One region of the Sanguibacter sp. Z41_6 genome, then DNA from elsewhere that is predicted to be linked to it. Evidence: predicted binding sites of a transcription regulator. Region 1 holds the regulator's gene; each other region holds the start of a gene.
The links. Region 1 encodes HrcA, which represses chaperone genes, less so after heat shock. Its sites were predicted from a motif close to TTNGCACTCGNNNNNNNCGAGTGCNAA; they were not measured.

Region 1 (5,757 bases):
GTGTCGAGATGCGGTACGTGCTGCCGCTCGCCGAGATCGTCTTCGACTTCTTCGACAACCTCAAGTCGAAGACGAAGGGCTATGCGTCGCTCGACTACGACGTCATCGGAGAGCAGGCTGCGGCGCTCGTCAAGGTCGACATCCTCCTCCAGGGCGAGCAGGTGGACGCCTTCAGCGCGATCGTGCACAAGGACAACGCCTACGCGTACGGCGTGATGATGGTGGGCAAGCTCAAGGCGCTCATCCCACGGCAGCAGTTCGAGGTGCCGATCCAGGCGGCCATCGGGGCGCGCATCATCGCGCGTGAGTCGATCCGCGCGATGCGCAAGGACGTCCTGGCCAAGTGCTACGGCGGTGACATCTCCCGCAAGCGCAAGCTCCTCGAGAAGCAGAAGGAGGGCAAGAAGCGCATGAAGACCATCGGCACGGTCGAGGTCCCGAAGGACGCCTTCATCGCTGCCCTGACGTCCGAGCAGACGGAGAGCCGAGACAAGAAGAAGTGAGCCCCGCACTCCCCGACGGGGACCCGGTCCCCGACGACGGCGCGCTCCCCGGGTGGGTCGCGCAGGGCGCGGACCACCGGCGGTTCGGTGTGTACGTGCACGTCCCGTTCTGCACCGTGCGGTGCGGGTACTGCGACTTCAACACCTACACGGCGAGCGAGCTGGGCGGGGGCGCGAGCCAGCACGCCTATGCGAGCACCGTGCTCCAGGAGATCGACCTCGCGACGCGCGTCATGGACGCCGCGGGACTCCCCGCACGGGAGGTCTCCACGGTGTTCGTGGGCGGGGGGACCCCCACGCTGCTGCCCGCGGGTGATCTCGTCCGGATGCTCGACGGTGTGCGTCGGGCGTGGGGACTCGCACCGGGCGCCGAGGTGACCACCGAGGCGAACCCCGACTCGGTGACGCCCGAGTCGCTCGCGGCCCTGGCCGACGCAGGCTTCACCCGGGTCTCGTTCGGCATGCAGTCCGCCGTCCCGCACGTCCTGGCCACGCTGGAGCGCACGCACGACCCGCGCCGGATCCCCGACGTCGTGCGCTGGGCGCGCGAGGCCGGGCTCGACGTCTCGCTCGACCTCATCTACGGGACGCCGGGGGAGTCGCTCGAGGACTGGCGCACGAGCGTGCAGGCCGCGCTCGCCACGGGCGTCGACCATGTCTCGGCGTACGCGCTCGTCGTCGAGCCCGGCACGAAGATGGCCGCGCAGGTGCGCCGCGGGCAGCTGGCGCTGCCGAGCGAGGACGACCAGGCGGCGAAGTACGAGATGGCGGACGAGCTGCTCACGGCGTCTGGTCTCGAGTGGTACGAGGTGTCGAACTGGGCGCGCACGGTCGACGGCCGGGTCGCGGCGTGCGAGCACAATCTTGCCTACTGGCGCGGTGAGGACTGGTGGGGGCTGGGCCCGGGGGCGCACTCCTACCTCGGTTCCGACGCGCCGGGGACCCGGGGTCTGCGGTGGTGGAACGCCAAGCACCCGCTGCGCTATGCCACCCGCCTGGACGCCGGCCTCAGCCCGGCCGCGGGCCAGGAGGTGCTCGACGACGAGGCCGCCCAGCTCGAGAAGGTCATGCTCGCCGTCCGGTTGCGCGACGGGCTGGACCTGTCCGTGCTCTCGCCGCGGGCCCGGCGCGCGGTCGCCGGTCACGTGGCGAGCGGTCTGCTCGACGGAGCGAGCGCGATCCGCGGCCGCGCGGTCCTCACGCTGCGTGGCCGGCTCCTCGCGGACACCGTCGTGCGGGACCTCACGGACTGAGCCACCGGGCGGGTGAGGCCGGCGGCACCGGGGGTCGGGTCAGGGAGCCGGCTCGGTGACGAAGTCGATGAGCTCCTCGACGCGCCCGAGCAGGGACGGCTCGAGGTCGGCGTAGCTGCGGACGGTCCCGAGGATCCGCTTCCAGCCCTGTGCGACGTCTGCCTGGTCCTGCGCGGGCCATCCGAGCTCGCGGAGCATCCCGTACTTCCACTCCGTGCCGCGCTCGATGACGGGCCACGCGGCCAGCCCGACCCGCTCCGGTCGCACGGCCTGCCACACGTCGACGTACGGGTGGCCGAGGATGAGGACGTTCCCGCCGCGGAACCTCTTCATCACGTCGTCGGCGATGCGCTGCTCCTTGCTCCCCGGGACGAGGTGGTCGACGAGCACCCCGACGCGGCGCTCGCGCGTCGGCCCGAACTCGGCGAGCGCCTCGGCAAGGTTGTCGACGCCGTCGAGACCCTCGACGACGACGCCCTCCACGCGCAGGTCGTCGCCCCAGACGCGCTCGACGAGCTCGGCGTCGTGGCGGCCCTCGACCCAGATGCGGCTGCCCCGCGCGACGCGTGCGCGGGCGTTCGCCACGGCGCGGGAGCCGGACGCGGTGCGTGCTGGTGCGGCGGGGGCGGCAACGGATCGTGCGGGGGTGAGCTCCACCGGGGCGCCGTCGACCCAGAACCCCGGGCCGAGCGGGAACGTCCTGGTCCGGCCCGCCCGGTCCTCCAGCACGACGACGTGCATACCTCCGGACTTCTCGGTCCGCGTGATGGCCCCGACCCACCCCGTCGTCACCTCCTCGACGACGAGCCCGACGTCTGCCGGGACCGGACGCGAGGTGGGGCGACGACGGTGGTGGGTGGCCGGGGTGGACAGGACGTCGTCGGAGTAGCGGTCGTTGCTCACGCGAGGAAGGTTAGCCGCTGACGTGGGTGTGGCCTCGGCAACACGGCCCGGGCCACGGCGGACGGCGGCGTAGAATTAGCACTCGAGAAGTCCGAGTGCTTACCGTCGGTGCACGGCGGCCGGTGTCGTGCGCACGAGACTGCCGCCGGTCCGTGCCCATCGAGGCGGACGAGGCGTGGCGGGCGAGGCCGGACGCGTTCGAGAGCGAAGGAGGTGGTGGGATGGCGTCGAGCGACGAGCGCAGGCTCGAGGTCCTGCGTGCCATCGTGGAGGACTACGTCCAGACACGGGAGCCCGTCGGCTCCAAGCTCCTCGCCGAGCGGCACGGGCTGGGCGTGTCACCCGCGACGATCCGCAACGACATGGCGGCCCTCGAGGAGGGCGGCTTCATCGCGCAGCCCCACACCTCCGCCGGGCGCGTGCCCACCGACAAGGGATACCGCCTGTTCGTCGACCGTCTCGCGAGCGTGCGGGCACTGTCGCCCGCCGAGAAGAACGCCATCGAGACGTTCCTCAACGGCGCCGTCGACCTCGACGACGTCGTCTCTCGCGCGGGGCGCCTGCTCGCGCAGCTCACCGGTCAGGTCGCGGTCGTCCAGTACCCCTCGCTGCGCCGCTCCGGTCTGCGTCACCTCGAGCTCGTCGTCCTCGGCGACCGACGCCTCCTCGTCGTGATCATCACCGACACCGGACGCGTCGAGCAGCGCACGCTCGAGCTCGCGTCCGCACCGCAGGAAGGTGTGCTCGTCGAGCTCCGCACGCGCCTCAACGCCGCAGCCGCCGGCCGCCGGCTCGCCGAGCTCCGGACGGCCCTCGCCGAGCTCGCGCAGTCCTACCACCCGTCCGAGCGCGAGCTCGTCACGCGCGTCGGCGAGGTCATCACGGAGACGCTCGCGCAGGAGAGCGAGGAACGGTTCGTGCTCGCGGGCACCGCGAACCTCGCCCAGGCGGGCATGCGCTTCGAGCACGCCCTGCGGCCCGTCCTCGAAGCGCTGGAGGAGCAGGTCGTGCTGCTCAACCTCCTCACCGAGATGGCGGAGGACTCCGCCACCGTCAACGTCCGCATCGGCCGGGAGACCCAGCTCGCCAACCTGTTCGAGACCTCGGTCGTGACGACCGGGTACGGCTCGGACGGAGGCTCCGTCGCGACGATCGGGTCGATCGGTCCCACCCGGATGGACTATCCCGGCACCATCGCGGCCGTGCGGGCCGTGGCACGCTACCTGTCCCGGATCCTCAGCACGTGAGATCCGTCCCCGACATCCGCCAGACCACAGAAACCCGATCGGCAGAGAGCAGCCAGTGAGCGACTATTACGAGACCCTCGGCGTCCCGCGTGACGCCAGCCAGGACCAGATCAAGAAGGCGTACCGCAAGCTCGCGCGCGAGCTCCACCCGGACGTCGCCGGGCCTGACGCCGAAGACCGGTTCAAGGACGTCTCGCGCGCCTACGAGGTGCTGAGCAACGCGGAGAAGCGTCAGTCGTACGACATGGGCAACGACCCGTCCGCCCCCGGGGGCGGCATGGGTGGGGGCTTCGGCTTCCAGGACATCTTCGAGACGTTCTTCGGTGGCGGACAGGCGCAGCGCGGGCCCATCCCGCGCGCGCGACGCGGGCAGGATGCACTCATCCGCCTCGACATCGACCTGTCCGAGGCGGCGTTCGGCGTCCGCAGGGAGATCCAGGTCGACACCGCCGTCGTGTGCGGGACGTGCAGCGGGTCCTGCTGCCGCCCGGGCACCTCTCCGCGCACCTGCGACGTGTGCGGCGGCCGCGGCTCCGTGCAGCGCGTCGCCCGGTCCTTCCTCGGTCAGGTCATGACGACCGCGCCGTGCGCGGCGTGCCAGGGGTTCGGCACGACGATCCCCGAGCCCTGCGCCGAGTGCTCCGGTGAGGGCCGTGTGCGCAGCCGGCGCACCGTGGCGGTCGAGGTGCCCGCGGGCGTCGAGACGGGAACCCGGATCAAGCTCACGTCCCAGGGTGAGGTGGGACCGGCTGGCGGTCCCCCCGGCGACCTCTACTTCGAGATTCGTGAGCGCAAGCACGAGACGCTGCTGCGGCGCGGTGACGACCTGCACTGCACCCTCGAGGTGCCGATGACCGCCGCGGTGCTCGGCACCGTGATGGAGCTCGAGACCCTCGACGGGGTGGAGGAGATCGACCTGCAGCCCGGCACGCAGCCCGGCCAGGTCATCACTCTGAAGAACCTCGGCATCGGGCACCTGCAGGCGCCCGGGCGTGGGGACCTCAACGTCCACATCGAGGTCCAGATCCCCACCTCGCTCACGGAGGAGCAGGCGGACCTCCTGCGGCAGCTGGCCACGCTCCGCGGGGAGGAGCGTCCGGAGGGACGCGTCTCGGCCGCCCACTCCGGTGTGTTCAGCAGGCTGCGCGACAAGCTCGCCGGGCGCTGGTGAGCGCGCCGGTCTTCCTCGCCGACGCGGGCACTCTCGACTCGGTGGCCGTGGGGGACCGGTATGTGCTCGACGGGCCGGAGGGTCGCCACGCCGGCGTCGTGCAGCGACGCGGCCCGGGTGAGGTGCTCGACGTCGTCGACGGTGCCGGGGTGCGGCTGCGCGGAGACGTGGTGGCCGTCGACGGCCCCCGGGTCGAGCTCCTCGTCCGCGCCGTCCGGCGCGAGCCGGACGACGGCATCGAGATCGTGCTCGTGCAGGCGCTCGCCAAGGGCGACCGTGACGAGCTCGCGATCGAGGCCGCGACGGAGGTCGGGGTCGACGCCGTGCTCCCGTGGCAGGCCGAGCGGTCCGTCGTCGTGTGGCGTGGCGAGCGGGCCGAGAAGTCCCGGTCCCGCTGGGTGTCCACCGTCCGGGCGGCCGCGAAGCAGGCACGTCGGGCGACCGTGCCCGACGTGGGACGCGCGGTCGACCTCAAGGCTCTCGGCGCGCTCGTCCGACAGGTCCGAGACGCCGGAGGGACCACGGTCGTGCTCCACGAGGACGCCGAGGTCGCGCTCGCGAGCGTCCCGCTCCCGCCCGCGGACGCCGGCGCGGTCGCGGAACGGCGCCGGGTGCTGCTCGTCGTCGGACCGGAGGGCGGCATCAGCGACCGCGAGGTCGCGGAGCTGCGGACGGCGGGC
Region 2 (5,757 bases), on a different contig from region 1:
TACTCCTGCGTCGGCCTCATCCACCCCCGCTTCACCCGCGGAGCCACGGGTGCCGACGGGACGGCGGCGCAGTGAGCGCGGACGACGTCGACGTCGCGCGGATCGCGGACCTCTCGGCTCCCGTCGTCGCGGCGTGCGACCTCGACAGGACGCTCATCTACTCCGGCAAGGCCGCGCGGATCGGCCTGACCGACGGCGCTGATCCGCGGGCGCTGCTGCGCGACCTGGCGTGCGTCGAGATCTACGACAGCAAGACCCTCTCGTACGTCACGCAGGCGGCCCTGCGGACGATCGAGTCGCTCACCACGCTGGGCGTGCTCGTCCCGGCGACGACGCGGACGCGCGCGCAGTACCGACGGATCACCCTCCCGGGCCCGCAGGTGCCGTACGCGATCACGGCCAACGGCGGGTTCATCCTCGTCGACGGCGTCGCGGACCGGGCGTGGTCGGAGCACGTCCGTGGGGTGCTGGCGGAGTCCTCGCACCCGTTCGACGAGGTCGAGGGATACATGCAGGGCGTGTTCAAGCCCGAGTGGACGAAGAAGCTCCGCAGCGCGGAGGGCCTCTTCTGCTACGCGGTCGTGCAGCGTGACGCGATGCCGGCCGGATTCGTCGACGACGTCGCGGGCTGGGCGCGCGCGCACGGGTGGCACGCCTCGTTGCAGGGCCGCAAGCTCTACCTCGTGCCGCAGGAGCTCCGCAAGGGCGCGGCCGTGGCCGAGGTGGCGCGGCGGGTCGGCGCCGGGACGGTCCTGGCGGCGGGTGACTCCCTGCTCGACGCGGAGATGCTCGAGGGGGCCACGGCCGCGATCCGACCGGCCCACGGCGAGCTGCACGACGTCGGGTGGTCGTCGCCGAACCTCACGGTCACGGCCGCTGCCGGGGCGGCCGCCGGCGAGGAGATCGCCGAGTGGCTGCTCGCGGCCGCCCAGGGGCGCGCGACCCGCTGACGCGGGCCGCGCGCGCGGGTCAGGCTCCGGCGTGCTGCCCGATCGCCTCGGTGCTGCCGCCGCCCACCGTCCGGTTGCCCCCGGTGTGGGCGACCTCGATGCGGCGGGGCTTCGACTGCTCGCTCACCGGGATGGACAGCGAGAGCACGCCGTCGTTGTACGCGGCGTCGATCTTGTCGAGCGCGAGGCCCTCGCCGACCGTGAGCTGACGTGCGTAGGTGCCTGCGGGCCGCTCGCGGACGAGCCACTGCGCGTCGCCGTCGGACGGGGCGTTCCGCTCGGCGCGGATGGTCAGTGTGCGGTCCTCGACGGAGACGTCGATGGAGTCCGGCTCGACCCCGGGGAGATCGACGTTGAGCGTGTAGTGGTCCCCGGATCGCAGCAGGTCCATCGGCATCGCGGCGGCGTTGCGCGTGCCGCTGACGACGGAGCCGAGCAGGCGGTCCATCTCGTGGAAGGGGTCCCAACGTGTAGCCATGAGTGCTTACCTCCTGGACAACGGCTCCGGACTCTCCGGAGCGCAACCGTGCCGACCGCGAGCCATGCCCGTTTCAGGCCGTATGTCCGTTCTAGCACGCGCGGACAGCGCATGCTCGGCGAGGTCGTGCTCCCGTCGGTGTCCATCACTGGCGCCCGCTGAGTCCGGACACGGGGCCGCCCCGTCTCGTCCGCACAGGACGTGGCGGGGCGGTCGAGCGCAGGGGAGCTCTCGCTCCTCCTGTCCCCGGAGGTTCCTAGGCGTCCACGGTCTGCGCGGACTCGATCGCCTCGGGTGAGCCGGCGGCGCCGACGGGGCTCGACCCGGCGTGCGTGACCTCGATGCGGCGCGGCTTCGACTGCTCGCTCACGGGGATGGTCAGGGCGAGCACGCCGTCCTGGTAGGTGGCGGCGATCTCGTCGAGAGCCAGGCCCTCGCCCACCGTGAGCTGACGGGCGAAGGTGCCGGACGGGCGCTCGCGGACGAGCCACTGCGCGTCGCTGTGGGAGCGGGGGGTGCGTTCGGCGCGGATCGTCAGGGTGCGGTGCTCCACCGAGACGTCGATGGACCCGGGGTCCACGCCCGGCAGGTCGACGGTGAGCACATAGTGGTCGCCGGAGCGGAAGAGGTCCATCGGCAGCGGGGCAGCGTTGCGCGCGCCACTGACGACCGAGCCCAGCAGGCGGTCCATCTCCTGGAAGGGGTCCCAACGTGTAGCCATCGCCCATCACCTCCTTGACGACGACCCCGGACCGTCCGGGGCCTCTGCGCGACCCGGCCCGCCTGGGGCGGCCGGTGCGGCTACGGGACATTTTTTTAGCACTCGCGCACGGCGAGTGCCAACCGGACGTGTTCGCCGTGAGCGAACGGCGGACACCGCGCTGGGCCTGCCGCAACGCGGTTCCGGGCGGTGCATCGCCGCTGGTCACAACATGTTCTTCACCCGATCGTCATGACATCCCCCAGCGCGGCGCCTAGCGTGGACGCATGCCCGAAGCCGACGTCCCTGACGCGACCAACGTGCTCCTGACAGTTCTCAGCGTCCTCGGCGCAGTCGTCGTGGCCTTCGTCCTCGGAACCGTCATCTCCGTGCTCACCCGACGCCTCGCGAGCCGGAGCTGGATGGCCGAGGACCTGTCCCGGCGGATGCGCAGACCCCTGCGAGCGGTGCTCATGGTCGTCGCCGTGTGGATCGCGGTCCGGCTCGTGACGGCTCCCTCGCAGGGCTGGCTCCCCTTCGCGGAGCACCTGCTGCTCATCGCCTTCATCATCGTCGGCGCGTGGTTCGTCGGAGCGCTCGCCTTCGTCATCGAGGACGGCGCCCTGCTCCGGTTCCGCACCGACGTCGCGGACAACCGGCACGCGCGACGCGTGCGCACGCAGATCACCGTGGTCCGGCGCGTCACCGTGGCCGTCATCGTCCTGTGCGCGCTCGCGGGGGTGCTCCTGACCTTCCCCTCGGCGCGGGCGGCAGGCGCGAGCCTCCTCGCCTCCGCCGGTGTCGTGTCGATCGTCGCCGGTCTCGCCGCCCAGTCGACCCTGGGGAACGTGTTCGCGGGGATGCAGATCGCCTTCACGGACGCGATCCGCGTGGACGACGTCGTCGTGCTCGAGGGAGAGTGGGGGCGGATCGAGGAGATCACCATGACGTACGTCGTGGTGCACATCTGGGACGACCGACGCCTCATCCTCCCGTGCACGTACTTCACGACGACACCGTTCCAGAACTGGACGCGCCGGGCGGCCGACCTCCTCGGCACGGTGGAGATCGACCTCGACTGGGACGTGCCCGTGGAGGCCATGCGCGCCGAGCTCACCCGGCTGCTCGCGGCGACCGACCTCTGGGACAAGCGCGTGGGCATCCTGCAGATCACCGACGCCGTGGGTGGGTTCGTCCGGGTGCGCGCGATGGCCAGCGCCGTCGACGCCGGGACGCTGTTCGACCTGCGCTGCTATCTCCGTGAGGGCCTCGTGACGTGGCTGCAGCGCTCCGCCCCCCAGGGCGTCCCGCGGGTGCGGGTCACCGAGGGGGCGCCCGAGATCCCCGAGCCGCCGCCCGGGGCCGTCCCGCCCGAGGCCGCCCCGGCCGGACACGCCGCCCCCGCGCCCCCGGCCGCCGAGCAGCCGCGTCTGCCGGCGCGGATCCCGGTACGGGTCGCTCGACCGGGCGTACGGATGCGGTTGGCCGAGCCCACCCGGGGCGTCCATCCCGCCGACGGCGACCCGCGCGGCGGGCTCGGTGACGTCGCCGAGACGCAGGTGCTCAGCGCGGCGGAGGCCGCAGCCGGCGGACTGTTCACCGGGAGCCCGGCTGCGCGCGAGCGTCTCAAGGCGTTCTCCGGGCCGGGGCGCGACGTCATCGACGAGCGGGAGAAGACCGCACGGATCGCGCGCATCTCCATCGACGCCGACGAGCCGGGGCGCCACGACGAGAGCTCGGACCCGGACGGCCCGACGGCGGTCGACCGCTCGTCCTGACCCTCCGGGCGCCGCGGCTCAGGGCAGGTGGCTGTGCTCCTCTGCCTCTTCCTGGGCCTCGAGGAGCGTGGGCCACAGCGCCCCGTCGGCCGTCAGGTCGGCCGGCGGCGGGGTGCACCGGAACTGCCACCGGTGGTGGTTCTTCGTCACCGTGTAGACGCGGTCGGCCGTGGATGCCGTCCACACCTCTGGCGCGGTCTCCTGCCACTGCATCATGGGAGCCTCCGGGCGGTCGTCGTGGGTGGTGGAGCCTCCGACGCTACCGGCGGTCGTCCCGGTCCGCCCGGGACGCGGCGCGCACCACCGCACCCCGGGCCCCGGTCGTCACGGAGCGCCGTTCACCGTCGGTACTCCTCACGCAGCGGTTTCGCCGCGGCGGGGATCGTGGCCGCGGCCAGCTCGGAGTAGGAGCACTGGAAGGTGCCGCGGTACCCGAAGATCGGGCCCACGACCGGGTTGCTCACGGTGAGGTCGACCCGGAAGCAGCCCGCGTCGTCGTCGTAGTGCTCCCGCAGGACGCCGGTCCCGCTGGCGATCATCGGGAACGAGAATCCGACCGGGCCCGAGTAGAAGCGCTGCGGCCCGGTGCGCACGACGAGCCCGCCGCGCTCGTCGACCTCGAGGTCCAGGTCGACGGCGAGGTGCTGGTGCGTGCCGAGGTAGTCGAGGACACGGTCGTTGCGTGCGTCGTAGACCATCGTCGCGTCGAAGCGGCTGCGGCGTCCGCGGGGGAACTCGAACGTCCGGACGAACGTCACGGTGTCGCGCCCCAGCGAGTCGGTGTAGGCGTAGTTCTCGATCGTGAACGGCACGTCGGTCCCCGTCCGCGGCACGAGGATGTTCCGCCACGCACCGAGCCACAGGAAGGGCACCGTGACGGCGGGTCCGCGCCAGATCTCCTCCATGACGCCGCGCCCCACGCAGGCGTTCTCCCCGTCGGGAGTCAGGCCGAACCGGCGCCGCATCTCGGGGTGGAGACGGTCGGTGTCGCTGCCGAGGGCACGCGCGAAGACGGGGTCGGTGATCATGAGCGCTCCTGTGGGGTGGGGTGGGGCAGGGGTGGGAGCCGCGAGGCGCTGACGCGCTCGGTGATCCGCGGTGGGCGCTCGACGTCGACCGGCGTGCGCCGGCAGCGTCGGGCGCGAGGCACGTCGACGGGCAGCGGGGCGACCAGCACGACACCTGCTGCGGCGAGGAGCCCGGGAGCCCGGCGTCGGGGGCCCCCGGACGACGACCGGGCGGCCACGACGAGCGTGGCCAGGGCCGCCACCCGCGCCGCGAGGACGACGAGACTGCGCACGAGGGACGCGCGCGGAGTGATCCCGTCCTCCAGCCACAGGCGCAGGCGGTCGAAGCTCCACGCGGTCATCCATCCGATGAACGGCCGCACGACGACGCGGTCCAGCGTCGCGCCCTGCCAGCCAGGCGTGTAGTCGTAGCCCGTGAGGAACCGGACGCCGTCGGCGTCGGGCACGTACCGCCAGTACCCGGCGCCGGTCGCGATGGGCGAGAGCGCGTCGTCGGCCGCGAAGCGCAACGCGGACGTGCAGCCGCCGTCGGGCCGGTGGCGCTCGCCGAGCGAGATCCCGACGCCGGTCAGGGGGAGGCCCGGCAGCGCGCGGTTGGCGTAGGTGAACTGCTGCGGGTCACCGTCAGGCGTCGGCAGGTGCGTGATCGACGTGAAGCGCAGGTCCCATGAGGCGTGGAGGTCGGGGTCCTGGGTGGCCGTCCAGAGGGTGGCCAGATCCGTCTGGATCCGGATCTCCACATAGATGCGCTCATGTCCCATTTGCGCAAGGCTAGTGGTCGACGAGCATGTCGCGACAGTGGGCGCGAGTGCGGTGGGTCACA
Region 3 (5,757 bases), on a different contig from region 1:
CCGGCACGCGGCTCGGCATGGGCGGCGGGTGGTACGACCGGACGCTCGTCCACGTCCGTCCGGGTGTCCGCGTCATCGCTCTCGTCTTCCCCGAGGAGGTCTACGACGCCTCGGAGCGTCCGCTGCCCCACGAGCGCCACGACCGCCCCGTCGACGGGTTCGCGACCCCGTCCGGCTGGGACTGGGTGCCTGGACGGGTCTGAACGCTGCGTCCGTCACGGGACGAGCATGAGCTCGTCCTGCGCCGCCTCCTCCACCGCGTCGGGCGAGAACGCCCAGGTGTACGACTCCCCCTGCGCCCACGCAGAGAGCTGGTCCGCGTAGTGCGGGCTGGCCGGGTGACCTGAGACTCCGGTGACGACGACCCAAGTGGACGCGTCGAGGTCGTCGAGGTCGACGACCATCCGCATCGACGGTCCCGACGTCACGTCGAACGTGCCGGTGGAGGCATCCCAGCTCGTGGCGTTGACGATCGACGAGCCTCCGCCGAGGTCGACCGGAGACGGGTTGACGAACGTGCGCACCAGCGCCGGCACGGACCCGCCCCCGAGGACGGGGTGCTCCGGGGCCAGCCGGTGCAGGCGACCCCACTCCCACTCCTCGGCCTCGCTCCCGAGAGACGTCGTGAGCGAGGCGCGGGCCGTCACGAGCGCCTGGGTGAGGATCTCGTCACGGGTCTCCACGACGTTCACCGTCGTGCGGTCGTCCCACCACGCGCTCGTCGGGTCGTCGAGGCGTAGGCGGACGACCTCGAGCCAGCGGCTGCTGCCGTCAGGGAGCGCGGAGTCGGGCAGCTCGTCGTGGAACGTCAGGACGAGGAGCTCTGCCCAGACGGCGGAGAAATAGGCCGCCGCTGCGGAGTCCGCAGCCTGGGTGTAGTCCCAGTCGACGAGGAGGTCCTGCCCTGCCCGGTCGAACGCGTTGGGGATCTTCTGCTCGAGGAGCGTCGGGACGAGGAGCTCGGCGTACGGGTTGTGCTCGTCGTTCTGGATCGCGGCCATGGTCTGCGTGGTCAACGGTCGCCCAGCCTCGATCTCGGCCGCGAGGAGCTCACGGATGCGCTCGGACCGGAAGCCGTGGTCCCAGTCGAGAGCGAGGAACGGGCCCGCGCCCGCCGGCGCCACGGCCTGGTTGGCGGCGACGATGAAGCCCTCGGGGGGGTCGAGCACCGCAGGCATCGCCGCACTGTCGACGTATCCCTGCCAGTCGTACCGGCTGTCCCAGCCGGGTCGCGGCCATGTTCCGTCGGAGGGCAGCACCCCCGGCACCTCAGCACGGACGGGGATGCGGCCGGGCGCCTGGTACCCGATGTGTCCGTCGACGGTCGCGAAGACGATGTTCTGCGACGGGACCTCGAACAACGCCGCCGCCGCCGCGATGTCGGCCGCGCTCGTGGCGAGATTGAGCGCGAAGACCGCCTCTGCCGTGCGTCCGGGCGTCAGTGCGGTCCACCCGAGCGACACGGCGACGGGACGGCCGCTCGACGCGGTCTCTTCGGTGGGCACGCCGCCGACGGCGCTCACCTCGAGGACGTCGGAGATGATCGGCCCGTGCACGGTCGAACGCACGTCGATCTCGACGTCCGTGCCGCCGTTGACCTTGATGGTCTCCGTGCGGGTGGTGAACGGGACGATCGTGCCGTCGCGCTCGTACCCGTCGTCCACGACACGCTCGACGAAGAAGTCGGTGACGTCCGCGCCGAGGTTGGTGATCCCCCAGGCGAGCGAGGAGTTGTGCCCGATGATCACGCCCGGGAACCCGGCGAAGGAGAAGCCGCCGACCTCGAAGGGGCACTCGTCCGACACCTCCGTGCAGTGGAGTCCCACCTGGGACCAGATCCCCGGGGCTGCGAGCGCGAGGTGCGGGTCGTTGGCCAGCATGGGCAGACCCGTCTCGGTGTGCTGGCCCGACACCACCCAGGAGTTCGACCCGACGCCCTCACCGCTGCCGACGAGGACGGGGACGGCGTCGACGGCGCGCGCGGCGGAGGTGATGGCGGCATCCACGGCGGCGTCGTCGGCGTACCACTGGTCGTCGGCGGCGGGGGGCGCATCCTCCTGGGAGTCGTCGGCGAGCCCTTCCGCCGCGGCGGCCTCCGCGAGGGCCTGGGCCGTGGCGACGTCGAGGTTCGCCTGGGCAGCGGGCCCGTCGAGGATCGGTGGGTTGGTCGTCTCGGGATAGGCCGGGAAGAGCTCCTCCACCCGGGCGACGTCACCGATGCTCAGATAGCTCTGCGCCCGGTCGAGCTCGTCGTCGTAGTTCCCCCGCAGGTCCCATGCCATGGCCTTGAGCCAGGCGAGCGAGTCGACGGGGTCCCACTCCTCGGGCTCCGTCACCGTCACGCGCGCGCCGAGGACGGTGTACTCGAACGCGAGGTCGTTCGCGTCACGGGTGCCGAGGTAGCTGTTGACGCCGTCGGCGTACGCGGACAGGTAGGCCTTGGTCTGCGGGTCGAGGAGCTCCCACTCCTGCTCTGCGACGTCGCGCCAGCCGAAGGTGCGGATGATCGTGTCCGCCTCGATGGCGGTCTCGTCGTCACCGACCAGCTCGGCGACGCGGCCCGCCGTGACGTGGCGCCGGTAGTCCATCTCGAAGAAGCGGTCCTGGGCGTGGACGAACCCCTGTGCCATGAAGAGGTCGGCGGAGGTCGTGGCGTAGATGTGCGGGACACCCTGCCCGTCCCGCACCACCCGGACGGGATCGGTGAGGCCGCTGACCGTCAGCTCACCGTCCGTCCGCGGGAGCGGCTCGCGCGTGATGACGACGGCGGCGACCACGGCCGCGAGGAGGGCGAGGAACAGTGCCCCCGCGATCCCGACGAGGGAACGGCGGAGGTAGACGTTGCGACGGGACACGCCCCGAGACTACTGCGTCCCCTCATGGCCCGCCTCGCCACGAGACCTGTCCGTCCTCGTCGCGCACCGGCGTATCATTAGCACTCAGCCGCTGCGAGTGCCAAGCCCTCCCGCGGCGTCCGAACACCTCTCGCGGGCAGCTGCCCGCGCCATCTCCGAGGAGAATCCGTGCCCCTCTACGCGTACACGTGCACCGCGTGCGGTCACAGCTTCGACATCCAGCAGTCCTTCGCCGACGACGCGCTCACGGTCTGCCCGGAGTGTGCCGGTCGGCTGCGGAAGGTGTTCTCGCCCGTCGGCGTGGTCTTCAAGGGCTCCGGCTTCTACCGCACGGACAACAAGGCGAAGTCGAAGCGCTCGGGGGACGGCGCCGGACGGTCAGGCTCGTCCGACTCGACGTCGAGCACCTCGGGGGCGTCGGCCGGATCCTCGTCGAGCACCTCCACGTCCGGCGACTCCTCGACGTCTGGGACGTCTGGTGGGGCGTCGAGCGCGTCGACGTCCGGTGGCTCGTCAGGGTCGAGCAGCGCGTCGGTTCCTGCCTCGTCCGGCTCCTCCTCCTAGACCCCGCCGTGCGGGGACTCCGTGCACGGAGTCCCCGCACACACAGCGCGTCCGCCTCACAGCGTCTCCCCCACAGGTGCGCACCCCGGCCCACGCACCCACAGCACACTGCGCCGGGGCCGGAGGTGCGGTGCGCCGCTCGTACCGTCCCGTGCATGACGACGCTCCCGTCCCGCTCCTCGCCGTTCCCACGCGCCCGACGCCGGTGGCGCTCCTGGGTGTGGAAGCTGCGGTTCCTCCTTGCGGCATGCCTCCTCGGCGTCGCAGCCTCCGTGACCGTGCACCAGCTCCGGCCCCCGCCCCCGCACACCCAGCCGATGATCACTCTCGCGGCAGGTGTACCCGCCGGTCACGTGCTCACCCGCAGCGACGTCCGCGAGGTCCGCGTGGCACCCGACGCTGTCCCCGGCGACGCCCTCGGTACGGCTGCTGAAGCCGTCGGGCGGACCGCGACTGTTGCCCTCGCGCCGGGGACCGTCGTCAGCGAGACCGTCCTCGCTGCGCCGGACATCACGTCCTCGGTCCCTGCAGGATCGGTCATCGCCGCGGTGCGGCTCGCCGAACCGGCGCTGCGGGCGGTGCTCGAACCCGGGGTGCGGGTGGACCTGCTCGCACCGAGCGTCGCCGCACCCGACGACCGGGGTTCGTCAGGCGCGGCGACGTACCTCGCCCGGCGGGCGCTCGTGCTCCCCGTGCCGTCCCCCAGCACCGACACGGGCGAGAACGCGGGGATCTCGCTCGGTGGCGCGGCTGCTGACGACACCCCGTCGGACCTGCTCCTCGTGGCGGTGTCCGCGGAGGAGGCCACCTTGCTGGCCAACGTCACCGGCTGGACGCCGATCAGCGCCGTCCTCGTGCAATGATCGATGTCTGGAGACGGGAGAAACCATGAAGAACGTGCTCAACGGGTTCAAAGAGTTCATCATGCGCGGCAACGTCATCGACCTCGCCGTCGGCATCGTCATCGGTGCGGCGTTCGCGTCGCTCGTGGAGAGTTTTGTCGACGGGTTCATCGGGCCCCTCATCGCCGCCGTCTTCGGCCAACCGAGCCTCGACGGATCGCTCGAGCTGACGATCAACGGGGCGGTTTTCCGCTTCGGGCTGATCCTCACCCAGCTCATCAACTTCCTCATCGTCGCTGCCGCGCTCTACTTCTTCGTCGTGCTGCCCCTCAACAAGCTGCAGAACCTGCGTAAGCGCGGTCTCGTCGACGAGCCGGAGGCGCCCGCGGAAGATGTCATCCTGCTCCAGGAGATCCGCGACCTGCTCGCGGCCCAGCGCGGGACGGGTCCGAGCGGACCGGGCACGGCCGGGACGGACCAGGGCACCGGGCGGACGCCGCCTGCGCCCCCGGCGCAGCCGACCGGGTACTGACGGACCGTCACTTCGCTCGCGCGGCCCGTCGGGCCCGGTTCCTCACCAGTGCGGCGGAACGTCCTCGGCGAGGCGTGCGTCGTTGGAGTCGGCGCGCGCGTCCCGCTGCGCGGACTCCTCGTCCGACGACGCGTCCCAGGGCGCCGGTCCGTCTGCGGCACCAGGGACCTCGGCGCCCTCCCTGACCACCCGGCGGTGGCCACGTCGGCGCCGCGGCACCGTCTCGTCCGGCGTCGGATCGATCGGGGCCGGATCGACCGGGGCGCCGGGGTCGTGCGCGCTCACCCGGCCGTCCTAGCCGTGGTACCGGCGGACCGCGCTCGAGACCGCGGTGTCGACGCGCGCGCTGCGCCTCGTCACCCCCAGCTCGGTCCGCACCTCGAGCCCGAGCTGCTCGTGGTCGCGCTCCACGCCGTCGGACACGATCCACTCGACGAGCTCGTCCAGCTGGTCGTCGCCGTACGCGGCGATCGGGAGACCGGGCTCCACGTCGGGGCGAGGGCCGCGCGCCGACGGCGCCACGGTGCCGGCCTCGCGGGCGCCTGTCTCGACGACCTCGTCGGCAGCTGCCGGCACGACGACCGGGGCCGACGGGTCGACGAGGTCGCTCTCTCCTGAGCCGTCGTCCGCCGCGGCGAGTTCGGCGAGCGCCTCCCCGGTCACGCTGCTCACCATCGGCAGGGCTCCCGTCACGGGCTGCCGGGCCGCGCGGCGTCGCGCCTCGATCTCGAAGACGGCTTCGCGGATGCGGTTGGCCTGCCGCTCCGGGTCGAGGAACAGCGCCACGGACCACACCTGGACGACGTGCCAGCCCAGCCGCTCGAGACGCTCGGCACGCTGACGGTCGCGGACCCGGATGCTTCGCTCGGCGATGTAGGCGTCGTCGTCGGTGAGGACGGCGACGAGAAGCTCCCCGGGCAGGTCAGGGTGGCCGACGACGAGCGGGATGTGCTCGCCACCCGGT

Region 2: AC54T1_RS00810 (Hsp20/alpha crystallin family protein) is a predicted target of HrcA. The motif match lies at 2,245-2,271, and genes of this name have one in related genera.
Region 3: AC54T1_RS13780 (FmdB family zinc ribbon protein) is a predicted target of HrcA. The motif match lies at 2,933-2,959, and genes of this name have one in related genera.

The regions. Positions count from the first base shown of each region.
Region 1 is NZ_JCAQIF010000002.1:126,261-132,017, forward strand. It holds gene lepA (translation elongation factor 4) at 1-503, shown strand, start outside; gene hemW (radical SAM family heme chaperone HemW) at 500-1,756, shown strand; gene AC54T1_RS05585 (DUF3097 family protein) at 1,796-2,659, opposite strand; gene hrcA (heat-inducible transcriptional repressor HrcA) at 2,881-3,906, shown strand; gene dnaJ (molecular chaperone DnaJ) at 3,962-5,077, shown strand; gene AC54T1_RS05600 (16S rRNA (uracil(1498)-N(3))-methyltransferase) at 5,074-5,757, shown strand, end outside.
Region 2 is NZ_JCAQIF010000001.1:180,857-186,613, reverse strand. It holds gene AC54T1_RS00825 (cysteine protease StiP family protein) at 1-75, shown strand, start outside; gene AC54T1_RS00820 (HAD family hydrolase) at 72-950, shown strand; gene AC54T1_RS00815 (Hsp20/alpha crystallin family protein) at 970-1,428, opposite strand; gene AC54T1_RS00810 (Hsp20/alpha crystallin family protein) at 1,685-2,149, opposite strand; gene AC54T1_RS00805 (mechanosensitive ion channel family protein) at 2,416-3,906, shown strand; gene AC54T1_RS00800 (hypothetical protein) at 3,925-4,122, opposite strand; gene AC54T1_RS00795 (DUF4166 domain-containing protein) at 4,245-4,934, opposite strand; gene AC54T1_RS00790 (hypothetical protein) at 4,931-5,695, opposite strand.
Region 3 is NZ_JCAQIF010000007.1:67,785-73,541, reverse strand. It holds gene AC54T1_RS13790 (5-formyltetrahydrofolate cyclo-ligase) at 1-203, shown strand, start outside; gene AC54T1_RS13785 (penicillin acylase family protein) at 216-2,855, opposite strand; gene AC54T1_RS13780 (FmdB family zinc ribbon protein) at 3,024-3,419, shown strand; gene AC54T1_RS13775 (SAF domain-containing protein) at 3,575-4,282, shown strand; gene mscL (large conductance mechanosensitive channel protein MscL) at 4,308-4,793, shown strand; gene AC54T1_RS13765 (hypothetical protein) at 4,836-5,078, opposite strand; gene AC54T1_RS13760 (PDDEXK-like endonuclease domain-containing protein) at 5,088-5,757, opposite strand, start outside.